2 regions of the Synechococcus sp. M16CYN genome follow, and region 1 is predicted to be linked to the other one. Evidence: predicted binding sites of a transcription regulator. Region 1 holds the regulator's gene; the other holds the start of a gene.
The links. The regulator NtcA, encoded in region 1, controls nitrogen genes in cyanobacteria. The targets are predictions, from matches to a motif close to GTANCNNNNGNTAC.
Positions count from the first base shown of each region.

Region 2: glnA (type I glutamate--ammonia ligase) is a predicted target of NtcA. The motif match lies at 2,722-2,735, and genes of this name have one in related genera.

Region 1 is NZ_AP029048.1:512,564-517,514, reverse strand. It holds gene ABWV55_RS02435 (thioredoxin domain-containing protein) at 1-237, shown strand, start outside; gene thyX (FAD-dependent thymidylate synthase) at 347-1,069, shown strand; gene dcd (dCTP deaminase) at 1,066-1,659, opposite strand; gene ABWV55_RS02420 (cob(I)yrinic acid a,c-diamide adenosyltransferase) at 1,659-2,270, opposite strand; gene ntcA (global nitrogen regulator NtcA) at 3,002-3,718, shown strand; partial or broken gene ABWV55_RS02410 (DUF3084 domain-containing protein) at 3,749-4,908, shown strand; gene ABWV55_RS02405 (resolvase) at 4,905-4,951, shown strand, end outside.
Region 2 is NZ_AP029048.1:1,358,046-1,362,996, reverse strand. It holds gene ABWV55_RS06560 (methyltransferase domain-containing protein) at 54-1,118, opposite strand; gene glnA (type I glutamate--ammonia ligase) at 1,236-2,657, opposite strand; gene ABWV55_RS06550 (allophycocyanin subunit beta) at 2,867-3,391, shown strand; gene ABWV55_RS06545 (alanine--glyoxylate aminotransferase family protein) at 3,488-4,672, shown strand; gene ABWV55_RS06540 (nucleoside deaminase) at 4,614-4,951, opposite strand, start outside.

The sequences.
Region 1 (4,951 bases):
TACCTCGATATCATTTTAGTGAATGTCGACAACCCTCGCTGGCAAGGTTTAGTGAATCGCTACGAAGTGAACGGAATTCCCCAACTCAATCTATTCTCCGCTGATGGTCAACTATGCGGACGTTCAATCGGGTTGCGACAGCCAGAAGAGTTATTGGCTCTAAGCACAGCTTTGATCAACGAGAGATCGCTTCCAAAGTTACAAGGCGTTAAAAGTAGTGTTGGCCTTGAACAATGAATCCACCTTCGGTGGGCTTGGCGAATGTGATTCTTTACAGCTATAGCTGACTTGAAAGACATTAGCAATCTCACCACGATTATTACATAGTGCTGGCTTATTTACTTTCATGGATCGTTTTCGCGTCGACTTGATTGCTGCTACACCAAACCCGCAACAGTGCACTTACGCTGCGATGCATCAAGACTACAGCGAGAGTTTCGTTGCAAGAGAACGCAGCAACTGGCCAGATGAAGAACATGCTGGAGAAATCTGTGTCAAGCGGTTGCTCTCAGGAGGACGCGGCCACTACGGGCCTCTTGAACACGCCCAGATTATTTTGAATGTGGGGTGGTTCCCTCATTCAGTGGTTCAGCAAGCACGCACACACCGTGTTGGGGTAAGTTTTGATGTGCAGTCTATGAGGTACACAGGAGAACGTATTTGCCGTGCCGCAGATGGTAAAATCGATCCTGAGGAAGTATTTTACCTGCGACCGCTTGGAGATTATAGAGATCGATATGGCAAAAGATACGCTTACACTTCGGAGCAACGATCATTAGATTTAGATCACTGTCGGCTGTCTGCGCAGCGATATCGAGATCTCCTTCGCTCGGGATTCTCCGAGGAACATGCCCGCGGAACCCTTCCATTCGATTACCGTCAACACTTCGTAGTTAGCTTCAGCTTGCGAGCATTTTTCCACTTCGTAGACTTACGCTCAAAACTGGATGCCCAGCTAGAGATTCGTCAACTTTGCGATCTCATGTGGCCTCATATAGAGAATTGGGCCCCACAATTCGCGCAATGGTACAAAGAAAGCCGAATGTATCGCGCGCAGTTGGCACCCTAGACCTTAGCCAAAGTGACGCGTTCTGGTTGATGTTGGTATTTGCCCTGGCGGTCGCTATACGTAATGGAACAGGGTTCACCCTCGAAAAATAATAGTTGACAGATTCCCTCATTGGCGTAGATGCGGCAATCAGCTCCGGAGCTGTTGCTGAATTCAAGGGTGAGATGGCCTTCCCAGCAAGCCTCTACAGGAGTTGTGTTCACTATGATTCCAAGGCGCGCATAGGTGCTCTTGCCAAGACAAATCACTGTGATGTCTGACGGCACTTTCATGCTCTCCAAGGCAACCCCAAGCCCATAGGAATGAGCAGGAATAATGAAGTAACGGCCATCTCCGTCTTCATGTAAAGGAGTCGGTTCGAGGTTGGTAGGGTTGAATCGCTTGGGATTCATCACTGTCCCAGGTATATGCCTGAAAATCAGGAACTCTTTAGGTGAAAGTCGGAGATCGTAGCCATAGGAAGAACAGCCAAAGCTGAGAACAGGTCGCTCACGTAGCTCAGAGTCCAGGTGACGAACTAAACTCGATTGAAAAGGCTTGAGCATTCCAAGCTCGGCTTGTTCCATGATCCAACGATCACACTTGAGCATCAGAGTCCTCGGTGCAGTTCTGTTACCTGATCAGCCATCACAACGATACTGGTGGGGACAGATGGACCAGTGATAATGACATCCATGGACTTAGGGCGCTGTTTCAAGGTCGACAACAGGTCAGCCTCGTCTATACCGCCAAGACGTACAGCTAAACCAATTTCATCCAGAACAAGCTGATCAAGATCTCCGGTTATTAGGTGCTGGCGACACACTTTCCAAACGGCCTGAATGGCATCACGGCATCCGTAGATACTCGGTTCCGCAACGCGTACCGGAATATCGGGACGCAACCAGGTAAGGGCACTACACAATTGAACACGACCCGACGGTCCTTGGTGTACGCCACCCTTGAGGAATTGACTAATCAAAACGCGACTTCCAAGCCCTGCTGCACGCACAGCTTGGCTCAGCACACCAGAAAAACTTCCCCGATAAGGAGCCGTGTGTACTTGCAACTGACCTTTCGGGGCCACTAAACGTAGAGAGCTTGGCGACGTTCCTAGGACACGCGAAAGAGAACACAAACCAATACGATCAAGCGCTTGAAGATCACTACCTTTGGAATGGATCTTCTGATGTCTGTGGCGGTCGGTCAGGCTTGCGGTCATCACGTTATTCTACGCCGAGAGATTCCCGGAATACCTCAAAATGTAGCGGCGTAAAGCCACCTCACGGGGTGATGGACACTATCCATAGTGTTCGAAGTGTGATGTCGGGATAGTTACGAGGTGTAACGCACTTGCTTTTGAGTCACAAGCGACCCAATATTGGCTTTAGTTCGATGAAGGTCATAATGGCAATTCTCACCTTTTTCCGGTGAGCTTAAGGCCCTATAAGCGTTGAACTTAGTTGTTGTCTATGCCGAGCATGCTGAATTTTCCTTCGCGGTGTTTATTTCGATGACAACGTGCAGTAGTTAGGCGAGACGACAGTCAACGGCTATTCGGCGCTGAGCATGTACTTTCCCTAGATTCCACACCGCAACGTCAGAAATACGAGTTAAAGAAGCTGTTGGGCTAAATCCAAAACATTCAGCGCCTAATCGACTGTAGCCTTAAAGTGGCTGCAGTCGATTAGGCGCTCGACTTTTATGACAGTCAGGCGGAAATCTGACTCAAAACAGGTATGGTTAGAACGGTTTACAACGATCGAGAGTGCAGGAAACCGCAAAAAGAGTCTCCTGCAGTCGCCGCCTGCTAACATGTGCGGCCGAGATTAGGATAAGCAACGGGGATATAGATGCAAGTACTGAAAATCTGAGTAGGAGGCCAATGCGTGATAATGGTTGTAGAGCTCCCCGAGTCAGACTCGTAACTTTTCCGTTAATAGCGGTAAACCGATGAGCACCAGCACTGGTTTCACTCACTACGTACCGCTCGGCAATGCGATTACGCCTGCTCAGCAGCCGGGATTTACTTCTTTGCTAGATATCATTCGCGATCTTGACGGTGCCAACACCGAGCTGGTGGAACGCAACAAAACAATCTTCTTCCCGGGGGACCCCGCAGAACGCGTCTACCTCATTCGGCGCGGCGCTGTGCGTTTATCAAGAGTTTATGAATCCGGCGAAGAAATCACCGTCGCACTGCTAAGAGAAAACAGCCTATTTGGTGTGCTGTCGTTGTTGACGGGTCAACGCTCTGATCGTTTCTACCACGCAGTAGCATTCACTCGTGTTGAGATGGTGACAGCACCGGCAGCATCGGTTCGAACAGCGATTGAAGCAGACACCTCTGTGGGGCTCCGCCTCCTACAGGGTCTGTCTAGTCGAATTCTGCAGACTGAAACAATGATTGAAACTCTTACTCATCGAGACATGTCCTCCCGTCTTGTGAGTTTTCTTCTTGTGCTCTGTAGAGACTTTGGGGTACCTGACTCTTTAGGAATTACGATTGATCTGCGCCTTTCCCATCAGGCAATAGCTGAAGCAATTGGCTCAACACGCGTCACAATTACGCGTCTGCTAGGAGATCTGCGGCAATCGGGTCTCGTGCAAATTGACCGTAAAAAGATTACGGTCCTCGACCCGACTGCCTTGGCTAAGCGATTCAGCTGATTGCATTCCTAGTGGAGGCCTTAGTGGTCCATGAGTGGGTGGCTACTGATCCTCTCTTTGCTGGTGCTTGGAGCAGCCTTATCGACTCTCGGCGACCGCTTAGGCAGCCGCGTAGGGAAAGCCCGCCTTCGCTTATTTAACATGCGTCCACGCCGCACGGCCGTGGTCATTACTATATTAACTGGTAGCCTGATTAGCGCTATTTCGTTTGGCTTGATGCTGCTAGTCAGCCGGCGACTACGAGTTGGTCTCTTTGAGTTGGACACGCTACAGGCGCGATTAAAAGAGAGCCGTGAGCGGTTAGACGCCGCTAAGCGCGAGCGCGTAGAAGCGCGATCTGCTACAGCCCGCGCTGAGGATAGGCTTGGGGTAGCACGGCGACGTGCCGATACTCTCCGGCAAGAGCTGACACTTTTGCAAAAGCAACGTCAAGACCTCGAAACAGATAAAGATCGACTCAGTCGTGATATCGCAGACCGCGACGTTGACATCCAACGAAAAGAAGCTGAACTCGGCAGGGTGCGCAATCAAATCAAGCTCGGAAAGAAGGAATTAAATGATCTTGAGCGCAATCTTGTCGCCTTACGCCGTGGTGCCGTGGTGCCGTGGTGCTCAGCAGTGGTCAAGTCTTGGCCACTGCCACGATCCGGACAGAGTCAGTTGATCAGAGCAAAAAGATGGTGGATCATCTGCTTCGAGCGGCCAATTTCAATGCTTACAGTAAAGTTTTACCTGGAGAACTTCCTGATCAGCAAATTGTTCGCGTCCCTCAGAGCGATATAAAGCGTTTGCGAGAAATTATTAGTGAACCAGGCATATGGGTGATATCGATGCGATCGGCAGCCAACGTTTTACGGGGAGAATCTGTGGTCTACGCTTTCCCAGAAGTCTATCCAAATCGTTTAGTGGCCCTCTCAGGAGATATCCTAGCTTCCGTAAGATTTACTCCTACTGAACGCAACAACGCAACCATCCGTACTCGTCTAAACTTGCTACTTACATCGGCCTACGCAGAAGCAAAACGACGCGGATCCCTAGCCGCAAGTCTGCGGTTCGATGGTGGTGCATTGGCTTATCTCGGACAAACACTAATGGACCAGCCCGAGAGGGAAGTCACCTTGCAGGCGATATCCGCGCGTGACAGCAACAGCGCTGACCCAATCTTCGTGGTCGTGAAGTCGATCCTTTGAACCTGCTGATAGCGCTAGATCCAGGACGAAGCAAGTGCGGCTT
Region 2 (4,951 bases), 850 kb from region 1:
TCCCTATGATTTATCGGTAGGGAGTCATTTCAGTAAATTAGCTAAGGGTATTTTCAACAATCAGGTTTTCTGGCAGACCAAATACGTGTCATGAAATGAGAATCGGCGGTGATTTCCTTAAAACCAGCGGTTCTAAGACGCGCGTCAATGTCATCACCTATGTAGTCGCGATAATAAGGTTCGTGAAAGAACCTACGGAAGTTCTCCATCACAACACTGAATTGCGGCGCATCAGCCAGTTGAACAGAGTCAGCTAAAACAAGTACACCACCTGGTTCAAGTACTCTCCATGCCTCATTCACGACGTTTTGACGCGCATCGCCAGGAAGCTCATGTAATAGAAATACACACGTCACGCCTTGCAGACAAGCATCAGCAAGCAGAAGAGATTCGCCGTTAGCTCGGATTAGCTGGACAAGAGATGATTGGGTCTTGTTCAACCAGCGATTAGCCTGCCGTAAATAAGCATCGGATAAATCTATCCCAATTAACTCCACATGTGGGAGAGCAGAACGGATTTGATGTAGAGTCCGACCGGTTCCTGTTGCAACATCAAGGACGCGAAGCGACGCCGGGCTACGGTCGGCGAAATGCTTGAGACCACGTTTCAGTGGAGCGATTACACGGCGCCGCATGGCGTCAGCGGTACCATTGAAGAGAATTTCAACCTGTAGGTCATATAGACCTGCGGAACGGTCACTAAGGTAACCGTCGGTTTGGTGGTGAAAGTTTTGGAGGTAGTAATCCGGAAAAAGCGAGGAATCCGTTGTTTTAGGTAGATCACGTACATTGTGTTCCAGTTTCCTATTCCATATGGCGGGTAAATCGAGCCAAATTTGCGGATAACGACTGGCCCAATCAAGCCATGGAACATCAAAAAGAAGAGCAGTAGGGTAGAGCCCTTGTTCGGCTTCTTGCCAATCACGCTCTTCCAACTGCATCATCGAGCTACGCAGGGTTTGGAGGATGTCGGCAGATACCGATTCTGTACTGGGCATAGCATCCGGAGCGACCAGCTCCATCAGCTTGGTGCTTAACCCCTTATGGGCCAGCCCAGCGATGCTTTTCCCCTGTTGGAGAGTTTGGTAAGCCAGCTTGCTTAGAGGCGTGGTCGCCATCGAAACATAATATGAGACCACCATTCCAGCGAATGTATCTGAAAAATGCGGCCCCTAGTAGGCACAAAAAAGTCCGCCTCGCTTAAGACGGACAAAAACCAGCCTGTCGGTTTTGAGCTAGGCGTCGTAGTACATGGCAAACTCGTGCGGGTGAGGACGTTGACACAGCTGCTGGACCTCTTCGTATTTGAGATCGATCCAGTTATCGATGAGGTCGTCCGTAAAAACTCCCCCTTCTGTAAGAAAGGCCCGGTCAAGGTTAAGAGCCTCCAGGGCACTGTCTAAGGAGGGTGGAACGGTCGAAATTTTCTGTAACTCTTCTTCACTGAGTTCAAACAAGTCGCGGTCTTCGCCATCACCAGGGTCGATTTGATTTTTAATACCATCTAACCCGGCCATCATCATGGCACTGAAGGCTAAATAAGGGTTAGCTAAAGCATCTCCAGAACGGAATTCCAAACGCTTAGCTCTAGGGCTAGGGCCGGTTAGAGGAATGCGTACAGCTGCAGAGCGGTTACCTTCGGAATATACCAAATTCACAGGTGCCTCAAAACCAGGAACGAGACGCTTGTAGCTGTTAGTGGTTGGATTGGTGAAAGCCAAGAAAGCCGGTGCATGCCTCAGTATGCCGCCGATGTACCAACGTGCTGTTTGCGACAAGTTGGCATATGTACCCTCTCCAAAAAACAGCGGCTTGCCTCCTTTCCAAAGGCTTTGGTGAACATGCATACCACTGCCGTTGTCGTTGAACACCGGTTTCGGCATAAACGTAGCAGTTTTGCCATATTTCTTCGCAACATTACGCACGACATACTTGTATGTCATCACATTGTCAGCTGCTTCAATTAACTGGGCAAATTTCATACCCAGCTCGTGTTGACTAGCACCAGCCACCTCGTGGTGATGCTTCTCGATTGGAATACCAAGCTGCGCCATCAGCAAAAGCATTTCGGAGCGAATATCCTGTGCGGTGTCGTTGGGTATTACCGGAAAATAACCCTCCTTAGCCTGAATTTTGTATCCAAGGTTACCGCCTTCTTCAATGCGGCCTGTATTCCAGCCAGCTTCGATAGTGTCAACGCTGTAGAAGGAACTGCTTTCCGCCGACTTGTACCGAACGTCATCAAAGAGGAAAAACTCAGGCTCTGGGCCAAAGAAGGCCGTATCCGCAATTCCGCCGTCATTTAAGTAGACCAATGCCCGTTGCGCGAGCGCTCGCGGGCAACGTTCGTAGTTCTGACCAGTTCGAGGATCTTGAATTGAACAAATGATGCTTAGAGTCTTATGACGATAAAAAGGGTCGATCCACGTAGTACTGGGGTCGGGCACCATCGCCATATCCGACGTGTTAATTGCTTTCCAACCCCGAATGGACGAGCCGTCAAAAGCCAAGCCCCCGGTGAAAGAACCTTCCTCAAGCAGGTTGGAACACACCGTTAGATGTTGCCACTTGCCATGAAAGTCAGTGAACTTCAAATCGATCAGCTCTATGCCTTCGTCTTTGACTTGACTAAGGACCTCCTGAGGTGTTTTGGCCATGAAATAGCAAATGCCAAACTCGTATGGTGGGGAAACCGCAAGGGTATCGACCACTTCGTCTATGGTATCAAAAGGGACATTGACTCTTTTCGATATTGTTTGCGTAACCGTTTTTGTCAAAAAATAAGGATTGCAGGTTCGCTGGGGGGGCCTTTCTATGTAGATCGGAGCTACCCTCTCAGTCAGCCTTGTCTCAGAACTTTTAAGATATGCGCGACGCCATCACTGGTCTGATCCGTCGTTATGACCAGCTGGGACGCTATTTCGATAGGTTGGCGATCGACAGCATTGAGTCGTATCTCGGCGAATCGGAGCTGCGAATTCGTGCTGTTGAACTAATCAACACTAAAGCTGCCGAAATTGTGCGTGAGGCTAGCCAGCGCCTTTTCCAATCTGAGCCAGACTTGTTGCTCCCTGGTGGAAACGCTTACACCACCCGGCGACTGGCAGCTTGTCTTCGTGATATGGACTATTTTTTGCGCTACGCCAGTTATGCCTTGGTGGCAGGTGACAACGCCGTCCTTGATGAACGAGTCCTCAATGGTCTCAACGATACGTACAAAAGTCTTGGAGTCCCCACAGGTCCCACTGTGCGCAGCATTGTTTTGCTCGGTGAAGTCGTCACTGAGAATCTCTTGAAACAAGGAGTGTCTTCCAAAGAATTAGCCGTAGTATTCCAGCCTTTTAATCATTTAGCTTGCGGATTGGGTGAAACTGACATTCGTCGACGCTGAATTTAAAGTTTCAGTAGGATTGCGATTGGTTGATTTAGCAGCCTCAGTAAGGCGACAGCTGCCTAAGCTCTGTTTTTAGAAAGAGCGTTAAGGGCCTTGGTGACGGCGCAATATCCTCTCCCAGTTGACGATCGTCACCGCAAGTCTTTTGCCAAGATTGCGACGCCCGATCGACTGTTATTAGGTCCTGGTCCATCCAACGCCCATCCAACTGTCCTTCAGGCATTGGCACGTACCCCTGTTGGTCACCTAGATCCCCTCTATATCGAATTGATGGGCGAAGTTCAGGAGCTTTTGCGCTATGCCTGGCAGACCGACAACTATCTCACACTGCCAATGAGTGGCACGGGCAGCGCGGCAATGGAAGCCACGATTGCCAATACTGTTGAACCAGGGGATACAGTCCTCGTCGCGGTGAAGGGATATTTCGGTCTTCGTCTTGCTGACATGGCCAACCGGTATAGAGCTAAAGTTAAAAAGCTTGAAAAGCCTTGGGGCCAGTGGTTTTCATTAGATGAACTCGAGGCTGCTCTAATCGAATACAAGCCAGCCATCCTGGCAATAGTGCATGCAGAAACCTCCACTGGTGTCTGTCAACCTATGGACGGGGTCGGCGATCTCTGTCGAAAGCACGATTGTCTCCTGCTTCTAGATACGGTGACATCTTTGGGTGGTGTACCTGTCTATATCGATGAGTGGAAGGTGGACTTGGCTTACAGCTGTAGTCAGAAGGGGTTGAGCTGTCCTCCAGGTTTGGGTCCTTTCACCATGGGATCGCGGGCTGAAACTAAGATGAAAGCTCGAACCAGCAAAGTCCCCAACTGGTATCTCGATGTTTCTTTGCTTAACAAGTATTGGGGTGACGACCGTATTTACCACCACACGGCTCCTGTGAACATGAACTTCGGTATGCGTGAAGCTCTACGCCTTTTATCAGAAGAAGGGGTTGGCCAGGCTTGGGCAAGACACCGTAAAAATGCAGAAGCGTTGTGGGCTGGCTTAGAGAGTTTGGGATTGTCTATGCACGTGCCCGCCGACCGTCGTCTTCCCACACTTACGACGGTTCGTATTCCTGAGGGGGTCGACGGAAAAGCTTTCAGCCGACACCTTCTTAATCAGTACGGAGTTGAAATCGGAGGTGGATTGGGTTCTCTTGCGGGCAAGATTTGGCGCATCGGCTTGATGGGATACAATTCTAATCCTCAGAATGTCAATCGTTTGCTTAACTTGTTTGAGACAGAGCTGCCTCGTTTCGGCGGTTACGCTGCCTCCGTTGCTTGAACCAACGTTTTAACTGACTGGAAGCTTCGACCTCCATCAGTCCTCCGTCTATCGCCATCTTGTGATAGGCGCTGGTGTGGTTTGACAGGTTCATCGTTCCGCCGAGTGCGCCCCTTTTTAAGTCTCGTGCTCCATAAACAACGGTTCCCATACGCGCCTGCACAAGTGCTCCTGCACACATCGGGCACGGTTCGAGTGTCACGATTAGACAACAGTGGTTGAGCCGCCAACTACCTAACACAAGAGCGGCTTGTTGAAGAGCAACTAGTTCAGCATGCC